2 regions of the Streptomyces sp. NPDC058257 genome follow, and region 2 is predicted to be linked to the other one. Evidence: predicted binding sites of a transcription regulator. Region 2 holds the regulator's gene; the other holds the start of a gene.
What was found. The regulator HrcA, encoded in region 2, represses chaperone genes, less so after heat shock. The targets are predictions, from matches to a motif close to TTNGCACTCNGNNNNNCNGAGTGCNAA.

Region 1 (6,315 bases), on a different contig from region 2:
ATCACGGCGACGATCTCGCCGACCGTCTCCTCCTCGTCGAGCGCGGGCAGGACGACGCTCACCGAGGCTCCCGACGCTCGTTTGGCGGCGACGAGCGCGCTGAGCGGACGGTCGGCAACAGCCCAGGAACGCCTGGTCAGCCAGCGCTCGGCCTCTTCCAGCACGGGTGGTTCCTCCTGTGTGTGGCCTACATGTGATCCATCTCGCGGTTCGGACGACTATCTCAAGGGTCCAGGCCGTCGGTTACAGTCTTGAACAACGCGGATGACCATCGCATGTCGGGGGTCGACGCGTAACAAACGCCCCGGGCCCCTGAAGCCCGGCGCCATACCGCTCATCCAGAGGGGCAGAGGGATACGGCCCGTTGAAGCCCCGGCAACCATCCCGCCGACCGCGCATGCGAGGTCTCGGCGGGGAAGGTGCCAATTCCGTCTCGCGGTGAGATTCGCCGCGGGGAAGATGAGGAGAAAGGGCCTCGCCTCCATGGCTGCGCAGACTGTCGCAACGAACGACACCACCACCCCCTCCACCACGGCTTCCCGTAGTGGGTCCGTGGATCTCGGCCCCGCGTCCGGCCTCTCGTGCCGCGAGTGCGGCGAGCTCTACGCCCTCGGCCCGATCTTCGCCTGCCAGGCCTGTTTCGGCCCGCTCGAAGTCGCGTACGACCTGCCGACCGGTGACCCCGAGGCGCTGAGGAAGCAGATCGAGTCCGGCCCCGCCAACATCTGGCGCTACGCCCCGCTGCTGCCCGTCCCCGCGGACGTCGCCGAGAAGCCGAACATCAACCCCGGCTGGACCCAGCTCGTCAAGGCCGACAACCTCGCCCGTGAGCTCGGCGTCGAGCAGGGCAAGCTCTTCGTCAAGGACGACTCCGGGAACCCGACGCACTCCTTCAAGGACCGCGTCGTCGCGCAGGCCATCGAGGCGGCGCGCGCCTTCGGATTCACCACCCTCTCCTGCTCCTCCACCGGCAACCTCGCCGGTGCCGTGGGTGCCGCCGCGGCCCGCGCCGGCTTCCGCTCGTGCGTGTTCATCCCGCACGACCTGGAGCAGGGCAAGGTCGTCATGGCCGCGGTCTACGGCGGCGAGCTCGTCGGCATCGAGGGCAACTACGACGACGTGAACCGCTTCTGCTCCGAGCTCATCGGCGACCCGCTGGGCGAGGGCTGGGGCTTCGTCAACGTGAACCTGCGGCCGTACTACGGAGAGGGCTCCAAGACCCTCGCGTACGAGATCTGTGAGCAGCTCGGCTGGCAGCTGCCCGACCAGCTGGTCATCCCGATCGCGTCGGGCTCGCAGCTCACGAAGATCGACAAGGGCCTCAAGGAGCTCATCAAGCTGGGCCTCGTCGAGGACAAGCCCTACAAGATCTTCGGTGCGCAGGCCGAGGGCTGCTCGCCGGTGTCGACCGCCTTCAAGGCCGGGCACGACGTCGTACGCCCCCAGAAGCCGGACACCATCGCCAAGTCCCTCGCCATCGGCAACCCCGCCGACGGGCCGTACGTCCTGGACATCGCACGTCGCACGGGCGGCGCGGTGGAGGACGTGAACGACGAGCAGGTCGTGGACGCGATCAAGCTTCTCGCCCGCACGGAGGGGATCTTCGCGGAGACCGCGGGCGGGGTGACGGTGGGCGTCGCCAAGAAGCTGATCGAGGCGGGCCTCATCGACCCCACCCTGACCACGGTGGTCCTGAACACGGGTGACGGACTCAAGACCCTGGACGCTGTTGCCGAGACCTCTCAGGCGACGGCGACGATCAAGCCCAGCCTCGACGCGTTCCGCGCCGCGGGGCTCGCCGGTTAGTCGCCGTGGGGCCCGGCCGCCGTCGTCGGACGGCGGTCGTGGTCCGTCCTCGCGCAGTTCCCCGCGCCCTTTACGGGGCGCTTCCTCCCCCGTATATCAAGAGGTGAATCCCATGAGCGTCAACGTTCGCATTCCCACCATTCTCCGCACCTACACCGGCGGCAAGTCCGAGGTCGCCGCCGAGGGCGCCAACCTCTCCGAGGTCATCGCCGATCTTGAGGCCAAGCACGCCGGTATCGCGGCCCGTGTCCTCGACGACCAGGGCAAGCTGCGGCGCTTCGTGAACGTGTACGTGAACGACGACGACGTCCGTTTCGAGCAGGGCCTTGAGACCGCGACGCCGGACGGCGCCGGCGTCTCGATCATTCCCGCCGTCGCGGGCGGTTGCTGAATCCGTCTGAAAGTACGCAGCGTCACTCCCATTGCCCCCTCCGCGAGAGAAGCGGAGGGGGCAATTCCATGTGGTTGAGCGCGGTACAGTTGGGAAGCAAGCTTCGCTGTTTGTGCCTAGCGCATATATGAAGTCGGCCCGGGGCCGACAAGAAGTAGCCAAAGCGTCTTGCCTATTTGAGCCTCTCGCGGCATTTGTCTGGCCCGACTTGCCCTGAACTCCGGCAAATTCTCCGCATATTACCGATCGCGCATGCCCAGAATTCTCGTCCGATTGACCTGTTGCAGAGGGCAGTTGGGCAGATACATTCAGCGGCGGTCGACGCGTTCCGGCGCACGCCTCCACAACCCATTGGGGGGGTGAGGTCTGACCCGGGCCCGCGAAGTGCGGGTCCGTGCAAGGGCCAGTAATAGGGGAGTTAGGCATGGCTCAGGGCACCGTCAAGTGGTTCAACGCGGAGAAGGGGTACGGCTTCATCGCGGTCGACGGTGGTGCGGATGTTTTCGTCCACTACAGCGCGATTCAGATGGACGGTTACCGCACCCTTGAAGAAGGTCAGCGAGTGGAGTTCGAGATCTCGCAGGGCCAGAAGGGTCCACAGGCGGACATGGTCAAGCTCGCCGTCTGATCTCGGCGCGATCGGCCAGCGACTTAGCGAGTGACGAGGGGCCCGTATCCCGACAGGGGTACGGGCCCCTCGTGCGTACGCCCCCCGATGTGCGCCCCCTCGTGTGTCTGGGATCCGTGAGAGACGCTTGCACTCGTAGGGGTCGAGTGCTAATCATTGGCGTTAGCACTCTCCGAGTGAGAGTGACAGAACTTGGATCGGGTCGGTGAGGCCCGCAGGCCGGGTGGGGCAAGGAACCACAAGGCTTGCAGGCCGTCCGTCGCGGGCACCGATGCGATCCGGAGCATGCCACCCCTGTCCGGGAGGACCACTTCACATGGCCAAGATCATCGCGTTCGACGAGGAGGCACGGCGCGGCCTCGAGCGCGGCATGAACCAGCTCGCCGACGCCGTCAAGGTGACCCTGGGCCCCAAGGGTCGCAACGTCGTCCTCGAGAAGAAGTGGGGTGCCCCCACGATCACCAACGATGGTGTTTCCATCGCCAAGGAGATCGAGCTCGAGGACCCGTACGAGAAGATCGGCGCCGAGCTGGTCAAGGAGGTCGCGAAGAAGACGGACGACGTCGCCGGTGACGGCACGACGACCGCGACCGTCCTGGCGCAGGCGCTGGTCCGCGAGGGCCTGCGCAACGTAGCCGCCGGTGCCAACCCGATGGCCCTCAAGCGTGGCATCGAGAAGGCCGTCGAGGCCGTCTCGGGCGCCCTTCTTGAGCAGGCCGTGGACGTGGAGACCAAGGAGCAGATCGCTTCGACCGCCTCCATCTCCGCCGCCGACACCCAGATCGGCGAGCTCATCGCCGAGGCGATGGACAAGGTCGGCAAGGAAGGCGTCATCACCGTCGAGGAGTCGCAGACCTTCGGGCTTGAGCTTGAGCTCACCGAGGGCATGCGCTTCGACAAGGGCTACATCTCGGCGTACTTCGCCACCGACATGGAGCGTATGGAGGCGTCGCTCGACGACCCGTACATCCTGATCGTCAACTCGAAGATCTCGAACGTGAAGGACCTCCTTCCGCTCCTCGAGAAGGTCATGCAGTCCGGCAAGCCGCTGCTGATCATCGCCGAGGACGTCGAGGGCGAGGCCCTGTCGACCCTGGTCGTCAACAAGATCCGTGGCACCTTCAAGTCCGTCGCCGTCAAGGCCCCGGGCTTCGGTGACCGCCGCAAGGCCATGCTCGGCGACATCGCCATCCTCACCGGTGGCACCGTCATCTCCGAGGAGGTCGGCCTCAAGCTGGAGAACGCCGGTCTCGACCTGCTCGGCCGTGCCCGCAAGGTCGTCATCACCAAGGACGAGACCACGATCGTCGACGGCTCCGGTGAGAGCGACCAGGTCCAGGGTCGCGTCAACCAGATCCGCGCCGAGATCGAGAACTCGGACAGCGACTACGACCGCGAGAAGCTGCAGGAGCGCCTGGCGAAGCTCGCCGGCGGTGTTGCGGTCATCAAGGCCGGTGCCGCGACCGAGGTGGAGCTCAAGGAGCGCAAGCACCGCATCGAGGACGCCGTTCGCAACGCGAAGGCCGCCGTCGAAGAGGGCATCGTCGCCGGTGGTGGCGTGGCCCTCATCCAGGCCGCCGCTGTCTTCGAGAAGCTTGAGCTCGAAGGCGACGAGGCCACCGGTGCCGCCGCTGTGAAGCTGGCCCTTGAGGCCCCGCTGAAGCAGATCGCGGTCAACGCCGGCCTTGAGGGTGGTGTCGTCGTCGAGAAGGTGCGCAACCTGACCGTCGGCCACGGCCTGAACGCCGCGACCGGTGAGTACGTCGACATGATCGCCGAGGGCATCCTCGACCCGGCGAAGGTCACGCGCTCTGCCCTGCAGAACGCCGCGTCGATCGCCGCGCTGTTCCTCACCACCGAGGCCGTCATCGCCGACAAGCCGGAGAAGGCGGGCGCTGCCCCGGCCGGCGGCGGCATGCCGGGCGGTGACATGGACTTCTGAGCCTCTTCGGCTCGGTAGGCCAGTCTTCACGTACCGAGGGCGGTATCCCTTCTCAGGAAGGGGTACCGCCCTCGGGCGTTGCCAGGGCGTAGGCGATGCCGTCGTCGATGTCGGACTCAAGTCCCTTGCGGCCCGGCCGCCGCTCACCGCCTGCCCCCAGGAGGGGATCAGTCCGGCAGCCGGTCCATGATCCAGGTGCAGAGCTCCTCGGTGACCAGGGTGTGGCCCTCGTTCTGGCCGGCGCAGAGGTACTCGTCGAGTTCGCTCTCCTCGGCCTTCTCCGTGAAGGGCTCGTACAGCTTGTCCTGGCTGTCGATGTCGCGCAGGGCGACCGCGCTGACGGAGGGCACGAAGCAGTGCTCGCGGATCTCGGCCTCGGAGCCAAGGCCGATGATGGCGGGGATCTTGTTCAGCTCGTCGGCGAGGATGCCGAAGCCCTCCAGGGTGCCGCCGGGCGCGCCATCGACCTCGGGCAGATCAGATGTGCGGATCTGCGGCTTGCGCAGGGTCACCACCCGCAGCTGCGCGACGAGCTTCTCCTGGCCCGCGGGCTGCGTGTAGAGGTGGGTTCCGGTGATGGCCAGGCCCCGGCCGTGGAACGCCCGCTCGCCGGGGCCGATGCCGTTGGCAAGTCCGGTGCGCACGCCGTTGGCGACGCCGATCTTCTTCGGGCGGCGCGGCCAGCCGCCGACCCGCTCCAGCTCGGCGAGGAACTCGACGCGCTCCTTGTCGATCTCGGGGGTGTCGTCCCACTCGGAGATGTGCTGCCACAGGAGCTGGCGCGCGGCCGGGCTGTTGATCTGGTTCGAGAAGGCCGCGTTGAGCCGCCGGATGTAGTGCGCGAACGACTGAAGCGCGATGGGGATCCAGGCGCCGCGGTGCGGGCTGTCGAAGGAGAAGTACAGCGCGGTCTGGTGGTCGACCTTCTCGTGTTCCATCTTGGCGAGCGCGTACCGCGTGATGAGACCGCCCATGCTGAAGCCGCCGACGGTCAGCGGGTGGTCGCCCGTGCGCCGCGCGATCGCCTCCTGGATCGCCGATTTGGCGGCCTTGGCGTTGTCCAGGATGGACGCGCTGCGCTCGTCGAAGCCGAGCAGGATGACGTCGTAGCCGCGATTGCGCAGCTCGCTGATGAACGGGTACGGCCCCCGCTCGATGATCTCCCAGGAGAAGTCCAGCTCGCTGGGCCCGCTGTTGAAGCCGTCGGCGAGGATCACCGGCTTGACGAGCCCGTGCTTGGAGTTGGCGAGGTACACCCAGGCCCTGCCGCCGGGAAGGGTCCATTCCTGGTCGGGGTCGGGCGCGGCTGCGGGGGCTTCCCTGGCTTCGCGGGGGCCGGGGGCCAGGGTGATGTGGGCGGCGGCCCCGAAGGCCTCGGCGATCTGCCGTTCGTCGGGCGCGTTGCCTTCCGTCGGCTCGTTGGGCTCGGTCATGAAGGGTCCCCTCCGGTGGTGCGGCTCCGATGCCGGGATGACGTGCGGTGTCATCTTCGGTACGTCGGTTGGCCGCCGGAAGGAGAGCGGGACCCTTTCGGACAGCGGGGTGTTG
Region 2 (6,315 bases):
AAGTTCCCCTCCGGGTCCTTGAGATGGGCCACCCGCATGCGGTCCGTCAGCGGCGCGGGGCCCTGGGCGATGGTTCCGCCGCGTTCGACGATCCCCGCGCAGTACGCGTCGAGGTCGTCGACGCGCAGCACCACGAGTGAGCGGTGGCCGGTCGCCGACTCCTCCAGCTCGCCGAGGAGGCGGGCCATCACCGAGCGGTCCTGGAGCGCGATCCCCGCGGAGCCGATCGCCGGGCTGAATTTCTCGTACGGTCCCTCCACCGCCCCCGACTGCGGCTTGAGGTCGAGTATCTCGGCGTAGAAGCGATAGCAGGCTCTGAAGTCCGTTACGAGCAGCCGCACTTGGGCCAGTTCCACGACAACCCCCTTGTTCGGCGCGGGGGTTCAGGACCAGCGGCCCGTGCGTCCAAGGAGCAGTGCGGCCGCCGCCGTCCCCGCGGTCGACGTACGCAACACGCTACGCCCCAGGCGGTAGGGCTTCGCGCCCGCTTCCGCGAACGCCGCGAGCTCGTCCGGGGACACGCCGCCCTCGGGGCCGACCACCAGGACGATGTGTCCGGCTGCCGGAAGATGCGCCGTGGCAAGGGGCTCGCTGCCTTCCTCGTGCAGGACCGCGGCGAAGTCGGCCGTGGCGAGCAACGCCGCCAGCTGCTTGGTCGACGCGGCCTGAGCGACCTCGGGGAAGCGCACGCGGCGGGACTGCTTGCCCGCCTCGCGCGCCGTCGCCCGCCACTTGCCGAGCGCCTTGAGCCCGCGCTCGCCCTTCCACTGCGTGATGCAGCGGGACGCGGACCAGGGCACGATCCGGTCGACGCCGGTCTCCGTCATGGTCTCGACGGCGACTTCGCCGCGATCACCCTTGGGCAGCGCCTGTACGACGGTGATCCGGGGCTCCTGGGGCGCCTCCTCCTGTACGGGGTCCATCCGCAGGATCAGCCGGTCCTTGCCCTCGGTGTCGACGACCACGCAGTCGGCCCAGCGCCCCGCCCCGTCGGTCAGGACGACGTCCTCACCGGCGTGCAGCCGCTTCACCGACACGGCATGACGCCCTTCGGGGCCATCGAGTACGTAGCGGCCGTCGCCGCCCGCGGCAGTGTTCTCGAAGGTCTCGAAGGTCTCGAAGGTCTCGACGACGAAGACGGGCGCGGTCACGCCTGGCCCCCGGGCTCGGTTCCCTGCTGCCCTCCGGACGCCAACGCGGCCTTCGCCTCGTCCAGTTCGGCCGCGAGGACCTCCACGAGCTGCCCGGCCTCGACCTCCCGCGCCATGCGGTGTCCCTGTCCGGCCCACAGCGCCATGCCCTGCGCGTCACCGGCCTTGGCAGCGGCCTTGCGCAGGCCGCTGGTGAGGTGGTGGATCTGAGGGTAGGCGGCGGGGGCGTACCGACCGTGCTCGCGCATGAAGCGGTTGACCAGGCCTCGCGCGGGGCGGCCGGAGAAGGCGCGGGTCAGTTCGGTCCGGGTGAACAGCGGGTTGGTCATGGCCTGCTTGTGCAGGACGTTCGCGCCCGACTCGGGGCAGACCAGGAAGGCCGTGCCGAGCTGCGCCGCGTCGGCGCCCGCCGCGAGCACCGCGGCGATCTGCGAGCCTCGCATCAGGCCACCGGCCGCGACGATCGGGATCTGCACGGTGTCGCGCACCTGCGCGATGAGCGAGAGGAGGCCGAGCCCGGCGCCGTCCGTCTCGGGGTTGTCGCGGTGCGTGCCCTGGTGGCCGCCCGCCTCGATGCCCTGCACGCACACGGCGTCGGCGCCGGACCACTGGGCGGTCTGTGCCTCTTCGGGCGTGGTGACGGTGGCGACGGTGATCGTGCCGACCCGCGCGAAGGAGTCGAAGACGTCGCGGGTGGGGCACCCGAAGGTGAACGACACCAGCGGCACCGGGTCCTCGATGAGGATCGCGAGCTTGGCGTCGTAGCCGTCGTCACGGCCGCTGTCCGGATCGCCGAGCTGCGTCTCGTACCAGGTGGCCTCACCGGCGAGCTGGTTGCGGTAGACGTCGACGGCGGCGGCATCGGCGTACTCGGGCTGCGGCATGAAGAGATTCACGCCGAAGGGCCTGCTCGTGAGCCCGCGCAACTGTTTGATCTCCTGGTACATCCCGTCGGCGGTTTTGTACCCGGCGGCGAGATAACCGAGCCCCCCGGCCTCGGAAACGGCCGCGGCGAGCTGGGGGCACGAGGCGCCGCCCGCCATAGGGGCCTGCACGATCGGAAGGCGGCAGAGATCGGTCAGTGCGGAGGACATGAACGCATCGTGCCATGCCCCGGGCAACCGTCCGAATCGCGCCCCGTAAGGGGCGCGGGGAACTGCGCGAGCAACCCGATGCGGCCCGCAGAGGCAGACAACAAAGTGCCCCCGGCACGGGGTAATCCGTTACCGGGGGCACAAAGAGACACCGCTCAAGGCGCTACCGCCCGTTGAACGCGTCCTTCAAGCGTGAGAACAACCCCTGCTGCCCCGGCTGAAACTGCCCGGTGGGCCGCTCCTCGCCCCGCAGCACGGCAAGCTCCCGAAGGACCCGCTCCTGCTCCGCGTCCAGCTTGCTCGGCGTGAGGACCTCGACATGCACGATGAGGTCACCTCGCCCGCCGCCCCGCAGGTGCGTGATGCCCCTGCCGTGCAGCGGCACCGACTGGCCCGACTGCGTGCCCGGCCGGATGTCGACCTCTTCCATGCCGTCCAGCGTCTCCAGGGGCACCTTGGTGCCCAGAGCCGCGGCCGTCATCGGAATGGTGACCGTGCAGTGCAGGTCGTCCCCGCGCCGCTGGAACACGGCGTGCGGCAGCTCGTGGATCTCCACGTACAGGTCACCGGCGGGGCCGCCGCCGGGGCCGACCTCGCCCTCACCCGCGAGCTGGATCCGCGTGCCGTTGTCGACACCGGCGGGGATCTTCACGGTGAGCGTCCGCCGCGACCGGATGCGGCCGTCGCCGGCGCACTCGGGGCACGGGGTGGGCACGACCGTGCCGAAGCCCTGACACTGCGGGCACGGCCGCGACGTCATGACCTGACCGAGGAAGGACCGCGTGACCTGCGACACCTCACCGCGACCGCGGCACATGTCACACGTCTGAGCGGACGTTCCCGGCGCGGCGCCCTCACCGCTGCAGGTCGTACAGACGACAGCCGTGTCGACCTGTATGTCCTTGGTGGTCCCGAAGGCCGCCTCGTCCAGGTCGATCTCGAGCCGGATCATGGCGTCCTGGCCACGGCGCGTGCGCGACCGGGGGCCACGCTGCGACGCCGTCCCGAAGAACGCGTCCATGATGTCCGAGAAGTTGCCGAAGCCACCGGCTCCGAAACCGCCCGCACCGCCGCCGCCCGCTTGGGACAGCGGGTCGCCGCCGAGGTCGTAGACCTGCTTCTTCTGCGGGTCCGACAACACCTCGTACGCGGCGTTGATCTCCTTGAAGCGCTCCTGAGTCTTCGGATCCGGATTCACATCCGGGTGAAGCTCACGCGCCAGCCTCCGGAAGGCCTTCTTGATCTCGTCCTGGGAAGCGTCGCGGCGCACGCCTAGTACGGCGTAGTAGTCCGTGGCCACTTACGACTCCGCCAGGATCTGTCCGACGTAACGTGCCACTGCGCGTACTGCTCCCATCGTTCCCGGATAGTCCATGCGGGTCGGGCCGACCACGCCGAGTTTGGCTACTGCCTCGCTGCCCGAACCGTAGCCGACGGAGACCACGGACGTGGAGCTGAGTCCCTCATGGGCGTTCTCGTGACCGATCCGTACGGTCATGCCCGAATCTGTGGCCTCGCCAAGCAACTTGAGCAGAACGACCTGCTCCTCAAGGGCCTCGAGGACCGGCCTGATGGTGAGGGGAAAGTCATGTCCGAAGCGGGTGAGATTGGCCGTTCCGCCGATCATCAGCCGTTCCTCGGTCTCCTCGACGAGGGTTTCGAGGAGCGTGGAGAGCACCGTCGCCACCGTGCCCCTGTCCTCCGCGTCGAAGGACTCCGTCATGTCCTGCACCAGCTGCGGCACGTCCGCGAAGCGACGGCCCGCGACCCTGCTGTTGAGCCGCGCCCGCAGATCCGCGAGCGAGGTCTCACCGAACGGGGCGGGACAGTCGATCATGCGCTGCTCGACCCGGCCCGTGTCCGTGATCAGGACGAGCATCAGGCGGGCGGGAGCCAGCGAGAGCAGCTCCACGTGCCGCACCGTCGACCGCGTGAGCGACGGATACTGCACGACCGCGACCTGCCGGGTCAGCTGCGCGAGCAGCCGCACCGTGCGCGCCACGACGTCGTCGAGGTCGACGGCGCCGTCGAGGAAGTTCTGGATGGCCCTGCGCTCCGGCGCCGCCATCGGCTTGACGCCCGCGAGCCGGTCGACGAAGAGGCGGTACCCCTTGTCGGTCGGGATGCGCCCCGCACTCGTATGAGGCTGGGCGATGAACCCTTCCTCCTCCAGTGCCGCCATGTCGTTGCGGACGGTGGCCGGGGAGACCCCGAGGCTGTGCCGCTCGGTGAGCGCCTTGGAGCCGACGGGCTCCTCGGTACCGACATAGTCGTGGACGATGGCGCGCAGCACTTCGAGCCTGCGTTCATTGAGCATCCGCGCACACCTCCACCTTTTCGCCCTGAAACCTCTACTGCCCTGTGACCCGCCTGGCACTCCCCTCGGGCGAGTGCCAGCCATTGCCGCGCCCAGTGTACGGCCGCGAGGTACGACCCCGGCAAGGGCCGGAGCCCCGATGTCGGTTCAACCGGCAAGGCGGCGGCTGCCAAGGCGCCCGTACGGGGCTAGCGTCGGCTTATGAATGTGGCACTGGCATGGGACGAGGCGGGCTGGGAGCGGCTCGCGCCGCACGTGGGGCGGCGGCGCCTGCCGATCTGGGACTGCACGGCCGGCCTTGTCGTCGGCGGTGAATCGGCGCTGATGATCGAGGCGGGGGCGACCCTGCGCGAGGGGGCGGAGCTGCGCACACAGGCGCGCCGCATTCTCGGCGGGGGGCGGCGGGTCACCCATCTCGCCCTGACGCACCCGCACTTCGACCACGTCCTGGGCGCGGCGGCGTTCGCGGGCGTGGAGGTGTACGGCGCGGTCGGCATCGACACGGTCCTCGCGAGCGGCCGCGACGAGCTGCGTGCGTCGGCCGTCCGGCACGGGGTCCCCCCGGACGCCGCCGCGGAGGCCGCCGACCTGCTCGTCCGGCCGCACCACTCGGTGTGCGGGGAGTGGACCCTCGACCTGGGCGGCGGGGTGCGGGTCCTGCTCGCGAACGTCGGTCCGGGGCACACGGGGCACGACCTGGCGGTCCTCGTCACCGGCCCGGACGGCTCCGAGGAGGTCGTCTTCTGCGGCGACCTGGTCGAGGAGTCGGGCGAACCGCAGGCGGGCGACGACGCGGTGCCGCAGCGGTGGCCCGCGGCGCTCGACCGGCTGCTCGACCTGGGCGGCGATGACGCGCTGTACGTGCCGGGGCACGGTGCGGTGGTCGACGGGGCTTTTGTCCGCGCGCAACGCGCCACACTGGCGGCCCGCTTCGGCGTGTCGTAGCCAGCCCCACACCCTTTCTCTTATCGTCATGCGAATGCGCCAGTACTCCGCCGACCTCACACCGCCATGGAAGAAGCCGAAGCCCGTGCCGGAGGTCGCCGCGGAGGCGGACCTCGTGGTGGAGGAGCTGGGCACCGGCTTCTGCGGAGCGGTGATCCGCTGCGAGAAGACGGCGGAGGGTCCGACGGTGACCCTGGAGGACCGCTTCGGCAAGCAGCGGGTCTTCCCGATGACTCCCGGGGGCTTCGACCTGGAGGGCCGGACGGTCACGCTCGTCCGCCCGTCGGCGACCGCTCCTCCCGTACGTCCCACACGCACCGCATCCGGTTCGGTGGCGGTGCCGGGAGCGCGGGCCCGGGTCGCCCGGGCCGGCCGGATCTACGTAGAGGGGCGGCACGACGCGGAACTCGTCGAGCGGGTGTGGGGCGACGACCTGCGCATCGAGGGCGTGGTCGTCGAGTACCTGGAGGGCATCGACGACCTCCCCGCGATCGTCACGGAGTTCTCCCCCGGCCCCGACGCACGCCTCGGCGTCCTGGTGGACCACTTGGTACCCGGCTCCAAGGAGTCGAGGATCGCGGCGGAGGTGAGTTCTTCCTCGGCGCTGGTGGTGGGGCATCCCTATATCGACGTGTGGGAGGCGGTGAAGCCGTCGTCGGTGGGGATCGAGGCGTGGCCCCGGGTCCCGCGCGGCCAGGACTGGAAGACGGGCGTCTGCGAGGCGCTCGGGTGGCCGCTGAACACTGGGGCGGCGTGGCAGCGGATCCTGGGTTCGGTGCACAGTTACCGGGATCTGGAGCCGGCGCTG

Region 1: the regulator HrcA is predicted to act here: its motif matches at 2,988-3,014, upstream of groL (chaperonin GroEL).

The regions. Positions count from the first base shown of each region.
Region 1 covers NZ_JBHVXJ010000004.1:463,037-469,351, reverse strand. Annotated here, with positions in the region: gene ACFVXC_RS14560 (glucosyl-3-phosphoglycerate synthase) at 1-164, opposite strand, end outside; SAM riboswitch class I at 332-466, shown strand; gene thrC (threonine synthase) at 484-1,806, shown strand; gene ACFVXC_RS14550 (MoaD/ThiS family protein) at 1,919-2,197, shown strand; gene ACFVXC_RS14545 (cold-shock protein) at 2,622-2,825, shown strand; gene groL (chaperonin GroEL) at 3,142-4,767, shown strand; gene ACFVXC_RS14535 (esterase/lipase family protein) at 4,935-6,200, opposite strand; gene ACFVXC_RS14530 (hypothetical protein) at 6,238-6,315, shown strand, end outside.
Region 2 covers NZ_JBHVXJ010000008.1:227,991-234,305, reverse strand. Annotated here, with positions in the region: gene ACFVXC_RS21210 (VOC family protein) at 1-356, opposite strand, end outside; gene ACFVXC_RS21215 (hypothetical protein) at 1-22, shown strand, start outside; gene ACFVXC_RS21205 (16S rRNA (uracil(1498)-N(3))-methyltransferase) at 384-1,151, opposite strand; gene ACFVXC_RS21200 (nitronate monooxygenase) at 1,148-2,245, opposite strand; gene dnaJ (molecular chaperone DnaJ) at 2,409-3,545, opposite strand; gene hrcA (heat-inducible transcriptional repressor HrcA) at 3,546-4,562, opposite strand; gene ACFVXC_RS21185 (MBL fold metallo-hydrolase) at 4,764-5,507, shown strand; gene ACFVXC_RS21180 (DUF3097 domain-containing protein) at 5,542-6,315, shown strand, end outside.